DNA from 2 places in the Pseudochelatococcus sp. B33 genome. Region 1 is predicted to be linked to the other one. Evidence: riboswitches for the same ligand, from Rfam matches in the RefSeq annotation. Region 1 holds a riboswitch; the other holds the start of a gene.
The links. Region 1 has a riboswitch for glycine ahead of ACUSIJ_RS08550 (D-amino acid dehydrogenase). Riboswitches for the same ligand answer to the same signal wherever they lie in the genome.
Positions count from the first base shown of each region.

Region 1 (9,254 bases):
CAGGGCAAGGCCGAGCTCATGGCCGAGGTCGAATCGATCCAGCAGGCGATCTCCCAGACGAAGCGGGAGATTCTGAGCCTCCAGGTCAAGGGCCTGCGGGGGGACGCCGCAAGCCGCGCCCTCGACGAACTCGACGCCGTGGTGCACGGCACCGAGGTGGCGACGGAGACCATCCTCTCGTCGGCGGAAAGCATCGAGGAAGTGGCGGGCAAGCTGCTGCCGAAGCTGCAAGGCAGCGAGAACGCGCTGGTGCTCGACATCCACAAGCATGCGATCAGGATTTTCGAGGCCTGCAACTTCCAGGACCTCACCGGCCAGCGCATCGCCAAGGTGGTGCAGGTACTGCACTTCATCGAGGACAGGGTCGAGACGATCATGTCGATCTGGGGCGGGGCCGAGAGCTTTTCCTCCATTCCCGCCGCCGAGATGCCGGCGCCGCCGGAGAAGACCGGAGATGCGGCGCTGCTCAACGGGCCGCCGCTTGAGACGGACCAGAACGTCGTATCCCAGGACGATATCGACTCGCTGTTCGCCTGATGCGATGTCAGCCATCCCGTGTCCGGGTGGCTATATACGCGCAATATTGGCGGGATGCAGCACGTGTAAAAAAGTCGGCAAATTATAATCGTGCCGGTGAAGTCAAATATTCATGACATCGGTTTGATGGATGTCATGTTCATTAGGCCGTTACCTCGGACTACTATCGTGCTCGGCAACAAGGAGCGCCCTTCGCTGCGTGGCGGGGGCTTCGGAGGCTTTCATGGCACAGCAGTCCGCGGCAACGGGTCCGGTCGGCATCACAGGCGGCGAGCGTTTCGGTTTCGACGACGACGTGGTCTTTCTCGCGCGGATCGTCGAGGGCAGCCGGTCGACCGTGGAGCGGCGGGTGCACCAGCTCAGGTCGCAGCTCTCCGAGTATTCGGCGCTGGGCGATCTCACCACCCAGTCCTCCAATCAGCATGTCAACAGCATCGCCGCCGATCACAGCGCCCGCACCCGCGCGGCGCTGGAGCGGCTCACCGCCATCACGGACCGCGTCGTGCGCGGCCCCGGCGGCTGGCTCGGCCTGACGGAAGCCGCGATCGCCTACGGGATCGACCGGGCGCAGCGCATGGTGCTCTACGCCGACACCATCCGCGAGCGCGGCGACATCTTCCTCGCCCACGAGGCGGCGGGCTGTCCGCCGGTGCTGGTCTACGACTACGAGATGGTGATGGACGGCGCCGATCAGCCGCGACCGACCAACTACGTGCTGCTGAGGGTGGTGCCGCCGCCCGGCGTCGAGACGTTCGTCTGGAAGCGCCCCTACATCATCATCGACCCGCGCGCCGGGCAGGGCGCGGGCATCGGCGGCTCGCAGGTGGACAGCCAGGTGGGCGTGGCGCTGCGTGACGGGCACCCGGTCTATTTCGTCAGCTTCCGGCGCGATCCGGAGCCCGGCCAGACGCTCGCCGACGTGACGCGCACCGAGGCGGCCTTCGTGCGCCACGTGCAGGCGCTGCATCCCGACGCCGCCAAGCCGGTGGTGATCGGCAACTGCCAGGGCGGCTGGGCGACGCTGCTGCTCGGCGCGAGCAACCCGGACATCACCGGTCCGCTGGTGCTCAACGGCGCGCCGGTGGAGACGTGGTCGGGCGAGATCGGCCGCAACGTCATCCGCTACAACGCCGGGCTGATAGGCGGCCAGATCCTGCCGATGGTGCTGTCGGACGTCGGCAACGGGGTGTTCGACGGCGCGTGGCTGGTGCTGAACTTCGAGTTGCTGAACCCCGCCCGCAATTACTTCCGCAAATACTATGACTATTTCAACGACGTCGACGCCGGCCGCAAGCGGTTTCTCGACTTCGAGAAATGGTGGGGCGGCTTCTTCCTCATGAACGAGGAGGAGATCCTGTGGATCGTGCGCGACCTGTTCGTCGGCAACAGGCTGGCGCGCAACGAGGCGCGGCTCGAGCACGGGCGCAATCTCGACGTGAAGCAGATCCACTCGCCGGTGATCGTGTTCACGAGCCTCGGCGACACCATCACGCCGCCGCAGCAAGCGCTCAACTGGATCGGCGACACCTACGCCGACGAGACCGAGATCAAGATACGCGGCCAGCGCATCGTCTACATGGTGCATGACAAGGTCGGGCATCTGGGCATTTTCGTCTCCTCGTCCATCGCCAAGCGCGAGCACACCGAGGTGGCGTCCACCATGAAGACCATCGAGGCGCTGGCCCCGGGCCTCTATGAAATGGTCATCGAGGATGTCGTCGGCGAAGGCGACGCGCAGCAGTTCCGGGTGTCGTTCGTCGAGCGCAAGACCGGCGACCTGCCCGGCGCCATCGACGGGCGGCGCGACGAGGTGCCCTTCGCCGCCGTGGCGCGGCTGTCGGAACTGCAGGGCGAGTTCTATGACATCGCGCTGCGCCCCTTCGTGCAGCTGGCGGTGACGCAGGCCACTGCCGAACTGTCGCGCGCGCTGCATCCGCTGCGCCTGCAGCGCAGCCTGTTTTCCTCGCGCAACCCGCTGCTGCAGCCGGTCAGGCAGGCGGCGGAAACCGTGGCCGAGAACCGCGCCGCCGCCGCCCCCGACAACCCCTTCGTGCAACTGGAGAACTGGTGGGCGGATGTTTTCGAGCAGTCGCTCGACATCATGCGCGACATGCGCAACGCCTGGTACGAGCGGATGTTCTTCTCCATCTACGCCACACCCTACATGCGCTGGTTCGGCCGCCGCTACGAATACGAGCGCACCCGCAAGTCGAAGGAAGAACTGTTCGCGCTGCCCGAGGTGCAGGCGGCGCTGGCGCATATCAGCCGCGGCGGCTATGTCGACGCGGTGATCCGCATGCTGATCCTGCTCGCCGAATCGCGCGGCAACGTGCGCAAGGACCGGCTGGAGCGCTCGGCCCACCTCCTGAACCGGACGGAGCCGTTCAGCGCGCTCGGCGCGGCCCAGCGCGCGCGGATCATCCACGAGCAGGGCCTCAACGTCCAGTTCGCGCGCGAGGAAGCGCTGACCCACCTGCCCGACCTGCTACACACGGCCGAGGAGCGCGAGCAGGCCGTCGAGGCGGTGCAATACGTGCTCGGCCCGCTGGAGGACGCCGACCCCAACGCGGCGGCGACCTTCCACGCCTTCCGCCGCGTGCTCGGCCTCAAGCCGCTGCTGGCGGACGTGACGGAGCAGCCCGACGCGCCGGAGCCGCCGCCGTCAGGCGATGAGGCGGTCCCTGCCTGATCCGGCTTGAGGGGCAACCGCATCCACCGGAAAGTCGGCGAGCACCTGTTCGGCGATGAGTTCCGACGTGGCGGCGGAGAGCGTCCAGCCCAGGTGTCCGTGGCCGGTGTGGTAGAAGATGCCCTTCTGCCGGCCGCGGCGCACGCGCGGCATCATGTCCGGCATCATCGGGCGCAGGCCCGTCCACGGCACGACGCGGTCGGTGTCGATGCCCGGAAACTCGCGCCGCACCCAGTCGATCAGCGGCTGGATGCGGTCGGCGCGGATATCGCGGTTGAAGCCGTTGTATTCGGCCGTGCCCGCCACGCGCAGGCGGCTTTCGCCGAGCCGGCTGGTGACGATCTTGGCCGCCTCGTCGAGCAGGCTGACGGTGGGCATGGCTGCCTGCGACTCGGGCCGGTCCGAGTTGATGGTGATCGAATAGCCCTTCACCGGATAGACGTTGAGCCTGTCGCCCAGGGATGCGGCGAGCGCCCGGCTGGCGGACGCGGCGGAGATCACGACCGCATCGGCGCGGACGTCCTGCTCGGCCGGCTTGACGTGATCGGCAAGGCCGGCATCGGGCAGGGCGGGCGCGAACTTGACGACGAAACCGGTGGCCTCCCCCTCACCGTCGCGCGTGATGGCGGTGACGACGGCATCCTGAATGAAGCGCACGCCGCGCCGCTTCGCGGCTTCGGCAAGGCCGCGCGTGAACTTGTGGATGTCGCCGGTGGAATCGGAAGGCGTGAAGAAGCCGCCGACGTAGTCGCCGCGCAGCGTCGGCTCGATGGCGCGCATTTCCTCGTTCGTCACCGCGCGGCGTTCGAGGCCGCCCTCGGTCAGGAGCTTGTTGACGCGGATGCTGGCGTCGAAAGTTTTCCTGTCGCGGAAAATGTGCAGGATGCCGCGCTGGACGAGATCGAACGCGATGCCCTCGGTCTCGGCGATGGAGAACAGGTGCTTGCGCGCCGCGATGGCGAGCCGCGTGGTCTCGATGGTGTTTTCGCGGTAGCGCGGGATGGCGGCGACGAACTCGGCCATCCAGGAATACTTGTGCCAGCTCGGCCACGGATTGACCAGGAGTGGTGCGTCCTTGCGGAGCATCCACTTGAGGCCCTTGAAGATGGTGGCGACGCTGTTCCACACCTCGGCGTTGCAGGCCGACAACTGGCCGCCGTTGGCGAAGGACGTGTCCATGGCGGGATAGCGGCCACGGTCGACGACCGTGACGTCATAGCCACGCAGAACGAGGGAGTAAGCGGCGGTGACGCCGGCGATGCCGGCTCCGATAACGACGATACGGGGCATGGCCCGGGCTCCTGTACGATAGACGCATGACGGCCGACGAACCGGTCGGTCTCGCGCCCCATCTGTACCTTTACCTGAGAGCTTGAGCCGCGCGCCTTGCCGGATGGGGCAGCCGCCGCCACCCTGCCTGCCTGACACGCTTCATCCCCTTCGGTGGACCCTGCCGGCTTGCCCGGCGGGCCTCTCTCCAGATTGTCCTGACGGAATGGTCCTTTTTGCCTGAGAGTTTCCGGGGCGGTTGCTCCATCGGCGTCGGACGCTGTCCAATCTCTCCCGATCCGTCATAGGGACGTGACATATCTATCAGAACGGCTCGCAGGGGGCAACCGATTCCGGGATGATGGGGGAGCGGGGCATCAGTGGGGCAGTATCCGCATGGTCAAGTCGGGCGTATCGGGTCCCGTATCCTTGTCCCGCAGGGCTTTCCAAAGCTCGCCGCAGAAGTGGGCCACGAATGGACAGGCCAGCGTGGCGCCGCCGGCCAGCGTGGCCGTGATGGGAGCGATGGGCGGGACAATGACGCTCGCCACGACGAGCGCTATCGGCACCGCATAGGCCAGAAACATCCCCAGCGCGGCGATGATCTTGAACGCCACCCTCGTCACGCAATTGTCCCTGACCTGATCCGCGATCCAGATAGCGGCGTCCTTCATGCTTTCCTGCACGGACTCGGGCAGGACACCGACGGTCTTGTTGACGACGAGGTGAACGATGTTCTGCGCGGTGCTGGCCGGATTGGATGCCGTGGCGGCATGGCTGTGGAATTCGCCGACATCCTGCATGTTGGTCTTGTCCGCCATCGCCAGGGCCTGCCGGATATCGTCGGCCGTGTGCGCAGGCTCCAGGGCGTCGACAGCGAGGGCGAGCCTTTCGCATATGCTTGCATAGTTCACGGCCGCGAACCTTATGTTCTTCTTCTTTTTCAGCACGACCTCAGGGTCGTCGAACTTCATGTCCTCCGCATTGCTAAGCAGGTCGATGTTTCTTTTCATCACCGCCACCTTGCTGTGCAGGCGCGCCGCCAGTCTGGCCGCGGTTTCTACTTTCGGCGCATCCGGGTCCCCGTCGGGGGCTGCCGTCGGCGCCTTCGGATGGCTCAGCAGCAGGACGGCGCGCTCGTATATCCGTTTGCCGGCAGACTCCGGGCCGTTGGACGCGGAGGAGGGCATGCCGCCGGCGGCCTCGAAGACCTCACGGAACCTCTTCAGGAAATCGAAACCGGGGACTGTCGCCACACGGCCGGCATCGCGAACCGTGCACGCGCCGTCGGAATCCGAAGCCGCCTCCTCGTGGGGAAGCGGCTGGTAGGAGACGACGGACGGCGAGACGGCAGTGGATTCTGACATGACGGTTCGGGCAATGCTGAACGGATAAGCTTACAGATGTTATGTAGATATTCTGTACAGTATATTTTCTTATGCCAATTGAGGTATTCCCAAGCACAGTTCAATCAAACAAAGTTCACCTGTAACGATACGCGGCCCGACAATACCGCGGGTCGTCTATTGCGCGATTGCGGCGGAATATTGGCGTCCGTCACGCACGGCCGGAACGGCTCACGGGGCGGCGCCGAGGAAGCGGACCGCGACGATATAGACGAGCACCGTCAGCGCATAGGTCTGCGCGTTGCCGTCGTAGATCAGCCGCAGGCGCCCGGCCGCAAACAGCGCCACGCCGGCCACGCCGTTCCAGAATGCGTTGAACGAGGGCACATAGGACACGATCGGCGCATCCCGAACGGCGGACATCAGGTCGGTGAAGAAGCTGCGGATGTCGCCGCGCTCGCCGCCGTTGCGCGAGCGCATGACGAGCGCCAGCAAGGCGCCGGCGGCCAGCGACAGGATCACCGCCGCGCTCATCACCGGCAGCGGATTGAGCGAATCGTAGATCACGTCGAGCGGCAACCCCTCCCACACCAGCGAGGCGGCGAACGCGGGATCGATGGCGCGCGACAGCGGCTCCATCAGCAGCTTGGGATAGAACGACAGCACCAGTATGCCGGCGATCAGCAGGAATTGCGGTACGAGGAACGTCAGGGGCGCTTCCTGCACGTGGGCGAGCTCATCGCGGCGCGGGCCGAGGAAGATGCTTCCCACGAGCCTGATCATGTAGAGGAAGCCCACGAACGTTGCCAGAAGGCCGATCGCCGCCAGCAGATACCAGCCGTTGTCGATCATGTTGCCGATCAACAGCCATTTCGAGCCGAAGCCGGCGAGCGGCGGCAGCCCGGCCATGGCGACGAGCGCGACCAGCACGGTGGCGAAGGTGACCGGCATGTTCCCCGCAAGCCCGCCCAGGCTGCCGAGCGCGCCGGTGCGCGCCCGCGCCAGCACGCCGGCGATGGCGAGGAACAGCACGCCCTTCACCAGCAGGTGGCTGGCGACGAGATAGAGCGCCGTCACCCAGCCGATATGGCTCATCAGGGCGATGGCGGCGAGGATATAGCCGATCTGGCTGATGCTCGAATACGCGAGCAGCCGCTTCGCATCGTGCTGGAACAGCGCCAGCACGCCGCACAGCAACGTGGTCGCGAACCCGATCCAGGCGAGCAGCTGCGCCAGTTCCAGCCCCACCTCCGAGCGGATGGCGAGATAGGTGCCCGTCAGCAGGCCGAAGATCGCCACCTTGCTGATCACCGCCGACAGCAGGGCGGAGAGGTCATCGTCCGCCAGCGCGTAGGTGCCCGGCACCCAGACATGGGCGCCGACGACGCCCGCCTTGATCAGGCAGCCGATGGCGATCAGCACGAAGGCGGCGGTGGCTTGCGCGCCCCCGTCGCCCAGCCACGAGTGCAGCGTGAGCAGGTCGACGCCGCCGCTGACGGCGTAGAACTGGCCGAAGCCCGCCAGCAGGCAGAACGCCGCCGCGAGCGAGAACAGCAGGTAGCGCAGCGTCTGCGAGCCCGTATAGCGTCCGTGCGCGATCAGGAAATAGGAGCTCAACGTGATGAACTCCCAGGTGACGAAGAATTCGAGGCTGGTGCGCGATGCCGTCAGCGCCGGCAGCGCCAGCAGCATGACGGCGAGCAGCGGATAGTAGCCGCGGCGCGCATCCGTCCGGTAGAGCGCGCCGAGCCCGACGACGAAGCCGCCCAGAATGAACACCACGCCGAAAAGGGTGGGCAGACCGTAGGTCTCCGGCAGCAGGAACGGCCCGAAGACCGGCAGCGCGGCGAGCGCCAGCAGCGCCTTCGCCTGCCCGTAGAGACGGTGCGGCCACAGCGCCTCGGCGAGCGCCAGCACGCCACCCACGGCGAGCGGCGCGTAGAGCCACAGCGACCGCGGAGCGGCGAACAGGGTCGCGAGCCCGCCCGCGAGCGCGAGCGCGAGCACGAGCGCCGCCACGGGCGCGGCCGCGCGCCAGTCCACCGGAGCGATGGCGTCGTCCGGATGCGCATGGACGGAACGGCCGAACCAGCGGAACATGTAGGCCGCCTCCAGAAGCGACCCCACGGCGATGGCCGCGATGGTCCAGACATGCCCCGTCGCGGACAGATGCAGCACCAGCGTCCATTTCGCCCAGAAGCCGGGGAAGGGCGGCAGGCCCGCGATCGCCACCACCAGCACCGCGAACAGGAACATCAGCAGCCCGTGGCGGGCGATCGGCGACCACCCGGCCGTCGACTGCCGGTTGACGAGATCGGCGAGCCAGAAGAGGCCGGCCTTGGCCAGCAGATGGTTGAGGATGAGCCCGCCGACGACGAGCGGCCCGAGGTGCGGCGCGCCCGTCTTCTCGATGAGCGCCAGCGCGAGCGTCGCAAGGCCCAGTTGCCCCACCGAGGAGTAGCCCAGCATGCGCCGCACCCGCACCTGCCGCAGGCCGATGAGATTGGAGGCGACGAAGGTGAGCCCGCCGGAAAAGGCGATGAGATCGAGCCACGGCCCGAACAGCGGCAGCAGCTTGTAGAGCGAGAAGAAGACGCCCGCCGACACCCCCACCGACACGAAAGCCGCGATGCCGCCCGGCGCGGTCTCGTAGACGTCGAGGCCCCAGCCGTTCGCGGGGAAGGGTTTCAGCTCGATCAGGAGCGCGGCGAGCAGCATCAGCAGCGCCGATGCGCCGATGGGGCCGGCGAGCGGTTCCTGCAGGCGCAGCAGCTCGTCGATGCTCAGCGTGCCGGCGACGAAGTAGATGAGCGCGGTCGCGAGCAGGAAGAAGGTGGAGGCGATGACGGTGGCGACGATGTACTTGAAGGCCGCCGACAGCGACCGGGGCGTGCCCGCGAGTCCGAGCAGGCCGTAGGTCGCGATGGAGACGATCTCCAGGAACACGAACAGGTTGAACAGGTCGCGCGTCATCACCATGCCGTTGATGCCCATGACGCCGATGAGGTAGAGCAGCAGCGCGCCGTAGTGCTCGCGCAGGCGCGGCCACAGATGGATGGCGCCGAGCAGGGACACCGCGTTGACCGACAGGCAGAAGAAGCCCTCGGCCGCGCCCAGCCGCAGGCTGATGGACACGGGCGGCGTGATGCCGGCCGTCGTCACCTCGATGGCGGGAGAGCCGGCGAGCACGCTCGCGAAGGCCACGGCGCTGACGAGCGCGATGCCGGAGAGCGCCGCGAAGAACACCGGCGCGAGCCACGGCTTCGCCACGCGGTACAGCAGCGGGATGAGAAAGCCGCCGCCGAGCCCGAAGATGTAGATGTTCAGCGGATGGAAAAGCGCGCTCAACCTTTCGACTCCGTGAAGGCGTCGATGCGGAGCGTGCCCTTGGCCCGGTGCAGGCGGATGGCGTA
Region 1 covers NZ_JBSEFH010000006.1:181,176-190,429, reverse strand. The annotation lists gene ACUSIJ_RS08560 (protein phosphatase CheZ) at 1-537, shown strand, start outside; gene ACUSIJ_RS08555 (DUF3141 domain-containing protein) at 761-3,226, shown strand; gene ACUSIJ_RS08550 (D-amino acid dehydrogenase) at 3,200-4,516, opposite strand; glycine riboswitch at 4,575-4,711, opposite strand; glycine riboswitch at 4,713-4,802, opposite strand; gene ACUSIJ_RS08545 (hypothetical protein) at 4,873-5,862, opposite strand; gene ACUSIJ_RS08540 (complex I subunit 5 family protein) at 6,073-9,189, opposite strand; gene ACUSIJ_RS08535 (sodium:proton antiporter) at 9,186-9,254, opposite strand, start outside.

Region 2 (9,254 bases), on a different contig from region 1:
CCGCCACCGTCACGCACCGTCGTGAACCCGCGCTGCAGCATTCCCTCCAGAACCGGGGCGCTGCGAGCGGCGACGTAGGATGGAGGCAGCCGCTCGAGCTCGGCGAAGGAGTTCATCGGAGCCGCGACATGGACATGCGCATCGCACAACCCGGGCATCAGCGTTCGGCCGGCAAGATCGATCTGTCGCGCAGTGGCATGGCCGATGTTGCGGTCGATATCCACTATGCGGCCGTCCGAGACGAGGACATCGTGCTCGCTGATCAGGGTGCCGGCGACGACATCCAGGACATTGGCGTTTTTCAGAAGCAGGTCCGTCATAACCCCTCGTCCTCATGACTGGTAAGTGGATTAAATCGCGTCGGGCAAAGCCTTCCGATACTGTTTCCTCGTTCCGGCTCGGGGCGAGGATTCCCGGACGGGCCTGTATCAGACCCGCCGGACCGACGACCGGTCGAGCTTGTCCAGCGATACCCATCCGCCGATCATCATGGCGTTGACCATTTCGGCGTGGATGATGTCGATGACGTCCTCCACTCCGGCCTGGCCATTGACCGCAAGGCCCCACAGATGGCTGCGGCCGATGACGCAGGCGGTCGCGCCCAGCGCCAGCGCCTTGAGGATTTCCGTGCCGCGCTTCACGCCTCCGTCCAGCAGGACTGGAACCCGTCCCGCGACCCGATCGGCTACATCGGGCAAGGCATCGATGCTGGCGACAGTGCTGTCCAGCTGTCGGCCGCCGTGGTTCGATATCTGAATGGCGTCTGCCCCCCGTGCGATCGCCTCCTCGGCGTCGTCGGGATCAGAAACGCCCTTGACCACGAGCGGACCGTCCCAATTGTCCCGGAGCCAGGAAAGATCGTCCCACGTTATCGATGGATCGAGGACGCTGGCGATGTAGGCCGCCATGTCGCTCATGCCGCCCGTTGCCCGGCCCTCGAAGTTGCGCATGGAGAAGCGTCGGCTGCCGGCCATGCGCCACCACCACCGCCAGTGCAGCGCCGCGTCTACGATCGTGGAAACCCCGAGCCGCTGGTTGATGGTGAAGCCGTTGCGCAGATCCCGCTCCCGGCGGCCATGTACGGGACAGTCCGTGGTGACGCAGATCGCCAGATAGCCGGCTGCCTTGGCACGCTGCAGGAATTCCAGCGTCAGGCCGCGATCCTTGTAGAGGAACAGCTGCAGCCATTTCGGCCCGCTGGCGGCGGATGCGATCTCCTCCATGGTCGCCAGAGACCCAGCGCTGACTTGCATGACGATGCCACGCGATGCGGCAGCGGCCGCCGTGGCCTGCTCGCCCTGTGGCCATAACAACCCGCTCGCGCCGGTCGGTGCAATCAGAAGGGGCATGGAACACTGTGTGCCGAAAAGAGATACGCCGGTATCGATATCGCTCGATGATCGGAAGCTGCGGCCTTTCAGCCACCAGGACTGGAAGCCGGACGAATTTTGTGATCGGGTCAGTTCATCGAGCGCGCCACCGTCGACGAAATCATAAAGCATGCGTGGCAAGACCGTTCGCGCTCTCGCTCGATAGTCTTCGATATTCACGGGCGCTGGGGCGGGCATGTCGGTAGCCTCATTTAATTTATGATCACAAACTGTCATCACAATAAGTGCGTGTCAAGCCGATCCGCGCGGGTGCTCACATTTGCAGGTCAAGCAAGATGATCCCTATACCCGACGGGTTTGATGTTGGTGGCTGTCCACGCTCTGCGGCAGTTTATGAAAAGCGATCTTCGCTTCCGATGCGGGCAGCATGGCGGCGGGTTTCGTGATGTCATCCAGTTTCTGATGCAGACCCGTATGCCGGCATGGCAACGCCCGGCGGCATACGCTGGAGGCGTCTGCGCTCACTCCGCCGCATCGTCGTAGGTCGACACTGGCGGACAGGAGCAGATCAAGTTGCGATCGCCTGCGACGTTATCGATGCGCGATACCGGCGGCCAGTACTTCACCGTCGTGTCGGCATTGCCGGCCGGGTAGGCGGCTGTCATGCGCGAGTAGGGATGCGTCCAGTCGCCGACCAGCGTCTCCGCTGCCGTGTGCGGTGCGTTGACCAGCGGGTTGTCGTCCTCCGGCCATTCGCCCCTTTTGACCTTCTCCGCCTCTTCGGCGATGGCGACCAGCGCCTCGCACAGGCGGTCGATCTCGCTCTTCGGCTCGGATTCCGTCGGCTCCACCATCAGCGTGCCGGGAACCGGGAACGACATGGTCGGCGCGTGGAAGCCGTAATCGATCAGTCGCTTGGCGATGTCATCCACGGCGATGCCGGAGCGGTCCTTGAGCACGCGCGTATCGAGGATGCACTCATGCGCCACACGTCCACCACGGCCCCGGTAAAGCACCGAATAGTGGTTGCCCAGCCGCGCCACCAGATAGTTGGCCGACAGGATGGCGATCTCGGTGGCCTTTTTCAGGCCTTCCGGCCCCATCATGCGGATATACATCCAGGTGATGGGCAGGATCGACGCGCTGCCGAACGGGGCCGCGGACACGGCGTGGTTCGAACCTTCCGCGACATGGCCGGGCAAATGCGGTGCAAGGTGCGACTTGACGCCGATCGGACCGACGCCCGGACCACCGCCGCCGTGCGGGATACAGAAGGTCTTGTGAAGGTTCATATGACAAACGTCGGCGCCGATGTCGCCCGGACGGGCAAGGCCGACCAGTGCGTTGAGGTTGGCGCCGTCGAAATAGACCTGCCCACCGTGTTCGTGCACGATGGCGCAGATGTCCTTGGCGCCTTCCTCGAACACGCCATGCGTGGAGGGATAGGTGAACATCAGCGCCGCCAGACTGGCGCTGTGCTGCCCGGCCTTGGCCTTCAGATCGTCGATGTCGATGTTGCCGTCATCGGTGCAGCGCACCACCACGACGCTCATGCCCGCCATCGCGGCGCTGGCCGGGTTGGTGCCGTGGGCCGAGGAGGGGATCAGGCAGACATTGCGGTGACCCTCGCCGCGCGCCTTGTGATAGCCGCGGATGGCAAGTAGGCCGGCATATTCGCCCTGGCTGCCGGCGTTGGGTTGCAGTGTCACTGCATCGAAGCCGGTGATCTCGGCGAGCCAGCCTTCGAGCTCTTCGATCATGGCGCGGATGCCGGCCGAATGCGCCCTGGGCGCGAAGGGGTGCAGATTGGCGAGATTGGGCCAGCTCACCGGCATCATCTCGGCTGCCGCGTTGAGCTTCATGGTGCACGAGCCCAGAGGGATCATGGCGCGGTCGAGCGCCAGATCCTTGTCGGCCAGCCGGCGCAGGAAGCGCATCATGTCGGTCTCGGAGCGGTTCTCGTGGAACACGGGCTGGGTCAGGAACTCCCTGCCACGCCGCTTTCCGGGCAGGCTAGAGTTGGCGGAAGGCCTGGCCGTGGCTCCGAAAAGGGAGGCAATGGCCGTGAGGTCGGCCTCGGTCGAGGTCTCGTCGAAGGCGACGCCGATATGATCGGCGTCGATGACGCGCAGAATCCTGCCGTCCTTTTCGGCTTCGGCGGCGATGGCTTCGGCCTTGCCCTGCACCTGTGCCGTCACCGTATCGAAACGACTGTTGCCCGGCACCTTGATGCCGGCGGTGGTCAGCCCCTCGGCCAGCCCGTTGGCCAGCGCATGGATGCGCGACGCGATGGCCTGCAGCCCCGCCGGACCGTGCCAGATGGCAAATGCCGTCGCCATGTTGGCGAGCAGGGCCTGGGCGGTGCAGATGTTGGAGGTGGCCTTGTCGCGGCGGATGTGCTGCTCGCGCGTCTGCAGGGCGAGGCGGTAGCCGGGGCGGCCATGCGCATCGACCGACTGGCCGACGAGACGGCCGGGCATCAGCCGGGTGAGCTTGTCGGACACCGCGCAATAGGCCGCGTGCGGTCCGCCGAAGCCCATCGGCACGCCGAAGCGCTGCATGGAACCGACGGCGATGTCGGCGCCAAGGCTCGCGGGTGCGCCGGTCACCGTCAGCGCAAGCGGATCGGCGATGAAGACGACCAGTGCGCCGACGGCTTTCGCCTGCTCGATGGCTGCTGCATGGTCGCCATAGACGCCATTGGCATCCGGCCAGGACACGATCAGAGCGACCGTATTCTCGTCGACCGCGTCGCCGCCGATCTCGATGCCGAGCGGCTCGGCGCGCGTGTGCAGCACGTCGAGCGTCTGCGGCAGCGGTGCGCCGACAAGCGCCACTTTGTTGCGCTTGTCGCGATGGTGGCGCATGGCGATACCCACCGCTTCGGCGGCGGCGGTGGCCTCGTCCAGCAGTGACGCGGAGGCGACCGGCAGGCCAGTCAGCTCGGTCACGAGCGTCTGGAAATGGAACAGCATCTCCAGGCGGCCCTGGCTGATCTCCGCCTGATAAGGCGTATAGGCCGTGTACCAGGCCGGGTTCTCGAACATGTTGCGCTGGATGACGGGAGGAACCTGCACGCCGTGGTAGCCCGTGCCGATGAAGCTTTTCATCACCGTATTGCGTGACATGGTGGCTGAAAGTTCGGCGAGCGCCTCCGCCTCGGTGGCCGGTGCCGGCAGATCGAGCGGACGGCCGAGCATAATCGATTTCGGAACCGCCTGATCGATCAGTGCCTGGACTGAGGGAACACCGATCCGAGCGAGCATGGCGCGTATATCGTCGTCGCCGGGGCCGATGTGGCGATCCGCGAAAGCGTAGGGGGCCGTGGTCATCCTGTTTCCCTGTCAGCCTATGTGCGCATTGTAGGCCGCCTCATCCATGAGGCCGTCGAGCTGGCTCCTGTCGGAAAGCGTCATCTTCCACAGCCAGCCATCACCGGTCGCGGCGGAATTGACCAGCGACGGATCGGACGTGACGGTTGGATTGATCTCGGTTACCTCGCCGTCGACCGGTGCATAGACGTCGGACGCAGCCTTGACCGATTCCACGACGACGGTCACGTCACCCTTGGTCAGGCCTCTGCCCACTTCGGGAAGCTCGACGAAGACGAGGTCGCCAAGCTGGTCCTGCGCATAATCGGTGATGCCGACGGTGGCGACCTCGCCTTCGACGCGCAACCATTCATGGTCTTCGGTGTAATAGGTCGTTGCCATCGAGATCATCCTTTGCGGTAGCGATGCGGGGTGAAGGGCAGGGCATGCACGTCGACAGGCAGCCTAGTGCCACGAACTTCAGCGTACAACCTGGTTCCGATGGCCGCCAGGGAGGCGGGCACATAGCCCATGGCGACCGGATGACCGACCGAGGGTCCGAAGCCGCCCGAGGTGATATGACCAGCGGCATCGCCATCCCCGTCAAACAATGCCGTGCCGGCCCGCAGCGGCTGACGGCCTGCAGCCTTGAGGCCGACGCGCTTGTTGACCGCACCGCGCGAAATCCACGCCCGCAGGGCATCGGCGCCGACGAAGTTGCCGCTGGCGCGCACGCTCTTTGGCACCGCCCACATCAGGCCGGCGTCGACCGGATTGATGTCAGGCCTGATGTCGTTGCCGTGCAGGCACAGGCCGGCTTCGAGGCGCAGGCTGTCGCGGGCGGCGAGGCCGACCCACCACACCCGCTCCTCGGCGAGCAGCTTCTCCAGCAACTCGCGTGCGTCCGTAACCGGCAGCGCAATTTCGAAGCCATCCTCGCCGGTGTAGCCGGAGCGGGTCAGGAACCAGTTGGCGCGCGGCTCGATACCGTGCATGAAGATAAGCTCGCCGGTGTCTATCCCGGCTCCGTTGAGCGCGGCCTCGGCTTCAGGCCCCTGCAGAGCGAGGAAGACGCGGTCGAGCGGCGTGATCGTGATGTCGAACCCCTCTGCCAGCCTGCGCAGATGCGCCTCGTCGGCGGCGGCGTTGCCGGCGTTGGCCACCAGCATGAAACGCTCGCCGGCGAGCCGCGTGACGATCACGTCATCGAGGATTCCGGCGGCATCGTTGAGCAGGAAGGAATATTTGGATTGCAGTCTCGGCAACGCCGCTGCATCGAGGGGGCAGGCCCGGTCAAGCAGCGCACCGGCATCGGGGCCGGAGAGTTCGAACAGTCTCATATGCGAGATGTCGAACAGTCCCGCATGCTCACGGGTGTGCTGATGCTCCTTCATGACGCCGGCCGGATAGGTCAGCGGCATGGACCAGCCCGCAAAAGCGCCGAAGCGCGCTCCTGCCTGTCGATGCAAATCTGCCAAGGGTAAGGTTTTCTCGTCAGGGCCCGTCATGACTTCTCCAGAATAACACGCAACTGGCACGCTCGATGCGGCCATTTCGTGCCCCTCTGTCTGAAGCCTGAGAGACTCGCACCGCCGGATCACTCCAGCCGCACTTACACCTTCGGCGCGGGGCGACGAAGCCCCGACTTTCCAGAGTGTCATCCCGTCTACGGTTCTTTTGCCTGAGAGATTTCGGGCGATTTCCCCTTCGGCGACAGCTTGGATGCTGTTCTCTCCCGCAAACAGGCCAAGCCTGATCAGCCCTTGACGCGAATGTCATAGCCCAATCCCCATACCTTGTCACCTGTCAAAACTGCGAGATGGTCCGGGCATCGAACCCCCCGGGGGGGGGGGGGGGCGGCCCCGGGGGGGAACCACAGGAGGGGAGCCGTTTCCGGGTAATTCCGCTGTGCACACAAAGAGATAGAGAAGAATGGTGCTTGAGGTTCAATGGATAACCTATACCGGGAATTTCCGAGGGGTCGGGCCCCGGGGAGACTGTTTCACGATACATCGCGATCAGTGCCCGGCAGGCCGCAATCAGGCGGGGCGGGCGCGGCGCAGGAGTGAATCGACCGTGGCTCCCGTGAGCCCCATGGCTCGGGCATCGCGCGGCGGGGGCTTGGGCAGGTTCGCCGTCATGGTGGCGTGAAGAGCCGACAGCGCCGCGGCAGTCGGCGTCGCGACGCCGGCAATCACCGCGTAGACAAGAAACGGCGTGAGCCCGTGGCCGAAATCCTCCACATAGTAGCGATGCGTGAGAGAGTCCGGAGCTTTGATCCGCCTGTTAGCCTCGCCAGCTGCGATCGCACGATAGTCGCTGCCGACGGCATCCGCGGGCACGGTGCCGATGGCCTTCATTTCCTCGATGATCGTCGGCAGGTCGAGACCGAAGGCGCGGCCTACGGCCATACGCTCCCGGTCGAGTTCCTCCATCACTCTTACGACGCCGTCGGTGAGGCCCTGCACATAGAAGGTGAAGTCGCCGCCGGTCGCCTCGACCCACGCCACGCCGAGGATAGCGCCCGGCGGATGGACCACCATATTGACGTTGCAGAGATCGGACGCGATCACATCGCCGCAGTCGTAGCTGCCGGGGAACAGCGCGAGGGCTGCCTCCAGCGCTGCCTCCCCGCCCTTGAGAGCGGCGGCGCGCAATCTCTTCGCCCGGCCGGTGATGTTGACGGTATCCGGCGCAAACTTTCGCGCCACATAAGCCAGGGTCGCCAGCTCGGCGACCGGCGGCACGACATCCTGATGCGCGCGGTACGCCGTCTCGAACTCCAGAGCGCCGCCCGTGTGCCCCGGGTTGAGGACCACGGGACGAGCGGTATCCCAGCCGGCCTTGTGAAGCGCTTCGGCAACGGTAGCCAGAGCGAAAGTGGGAAGCGCCACGACGACTGCATCCGCATCCCTGATCGCCGCCGCCATGTCGGTGGTGACGAGGGCGGGAAAGATACGGCCTTCGCCAAATACACCCTGATAGGCGATTCCGTTTGCGAGGAAGGGCTCGACGGTCGCCTGCGAACGACCGTGCAAGGCCACCTCATGCCCTGCCAGGGTCAGTTCGACAACTGCCGCGGCACCGCCATTGCCTGCGCCGATTACGGCCACTCTCATTGCATTCTCTCCCGATCGGTCAGGCGGCCAGCCTGCTGCGCAGTTCGTCGAGGGCTGCGGCAGCCTCCTCGACATCGATGACCCGGAAACCCTTCGCCAGTTCGGGGCTGTATGAAGCCAGAAGCTCACGCACCCGATCGGGATAGATCACGTGCCCGTCACGGACAAACACACCATCGGCCTCCTCGAACTGCGCATTCCAGGCCAGGGCCTCTTCCTCCGTCATCCCGGGCGGCAGATCGAGGACGACACCGGTCGTATCGGCAATCACGGGATAGCCGCCCGAACGCCCGCCCGGCCCGGGAACGTGCATGCGCCGTGCCCCTTCACCGGCCAATGCGAGGAGAACCGGCACGGCGTTGGCGGCCGAAATCATGTTGAGTTCGCGATGCGGGAGCTGGATGTCACCGGTCATGCCGTTGACGTCGGGTATCTCCCGATCGCCGACCCATGCGCGGACGGGAGCGCCGGCGCGCTCGGCGGGCGGCTTGCGCCATTCCACGATGTGGCGGTGATGCGCCAGAACGCGCAGATGTCTCCGCTGCTCAATCGGGAGGCGGCCGCCGATGACGGCCGAGAAGATGGCGATATTGCCCACTCCCGTTGTGACCGGAAGTCGTGCCTGGGCCAGCACCTGGTTTACACCGTCAGGATAGCAGGTATTGACGAAGTGGCTGTCCAGTTCGAGACTCTTCATCGCGCTCGCCGTCCGAAACGACAGCAGCGAGTTGAAGGCGATCGTCAGGCCGAACCCCGCCCTTGCCACGAGGCGCGCCCAGTCACTCTCGTCGTTGTCGACGCGCCACGGCGACTGGGCCGAAGCAGACTGGACGACGACACGGGACCTTATCGACGCCAACGTTTCGGCGATCGAGGCGGAAGAGGTTGAATCGAGCGAGGCGCTGGAGAACGACACCAGGGTGCCGAAATTGGCCGCGCGGGCACGGCAGGCCTCGACGAGCCATGTCATCCTTTCCCTGTTCCTCCCGGCGATGACCACGGACAACGCGGTCCTGGCCATGGCCGCGAGGTCCGCCAGCATGATCTCGGCGTAGTAGCCGGTGCCGGAAACGAGGATGTCGCAGGGGTATTCCGCGCGGTCTGACATCGAACCTCTCCCTTATCAGGCGTCTATGCGGATTAGCCGATCGGTGTCGGTGTAATCCGAGAGCAGGACCGAGCCGCTGGCGGTCACATGCAGCACGTCCTTGTTCTGCACGCCGAACCCGTAACCGGTGCGGTAGCATAACGGCTCGAAACCGAGCACCATGTCTTCCTCGACCACGGCGTCCTTGCCGGGATGCCCGAGAATGGGGGTGGCGCCGAGGTAGGGATCTTCATGGAGGTGAAGCCCGATCCCGTGTCCGACAAAGGAGATCGGCGGCAGCTTCATCTTCTCGAGGCGGGAAATGAAATCGTTGTAGATCGCGAGACAGCTCGCGCCGGGCCTGATCCGGTCGAGGATGGCGTACTTGCACTCCACCATCAGGTCC
Region 2 covers NZ_JBSEFH010000038.1:22,752-32,005, reverse strand. The annotation lists gene ACUSIJ_RS27505 (metal-dependent hydrolase family protein) at 1-116, opposite strand, end outside; gene ACUSIJ_RS27500 (hypothetical protein) at 129-338, shown strand; gene ACUSIJ_RS27495 (alpha-hydroxy acid oxidase) at 429-1,568, opposite strand; gene gcvP (aminomethyl-transferring glycine dehydrogenase) at 1,853-4,663, opposite strand; gene gcvH (glycine cleavage system protein GcvH) at 4,676-5,044, opposite strand; gene gcvT (glycine cleavage system aminomethyltransferase GcvT) at 5,050-6,150, opposite strand; glycine riboswitch at 6,302-6,390, opposite strand; gene ACUSIJ_RS27475 (NAD/NADP octopine/nopaline dehydrogenase family protein) at 6,682-7,761, opposite strand; gene ACUSIJ_RS27470 (hypothetical protein) at 7,781-8,869, opposite strand; gene ACUSIJ_RS27465 (M24 family metallopeptidase) at 8,885-9,254, opposite strand, start outside.
Region 2: another riboswitch for glycine. It lies ahead of gcvT (glycine cleavage system aminomethyltransferase GcvT); the one in region 1 lies ahead of ACUSIJ_RS08550 (D-amino acid dehydrogenase).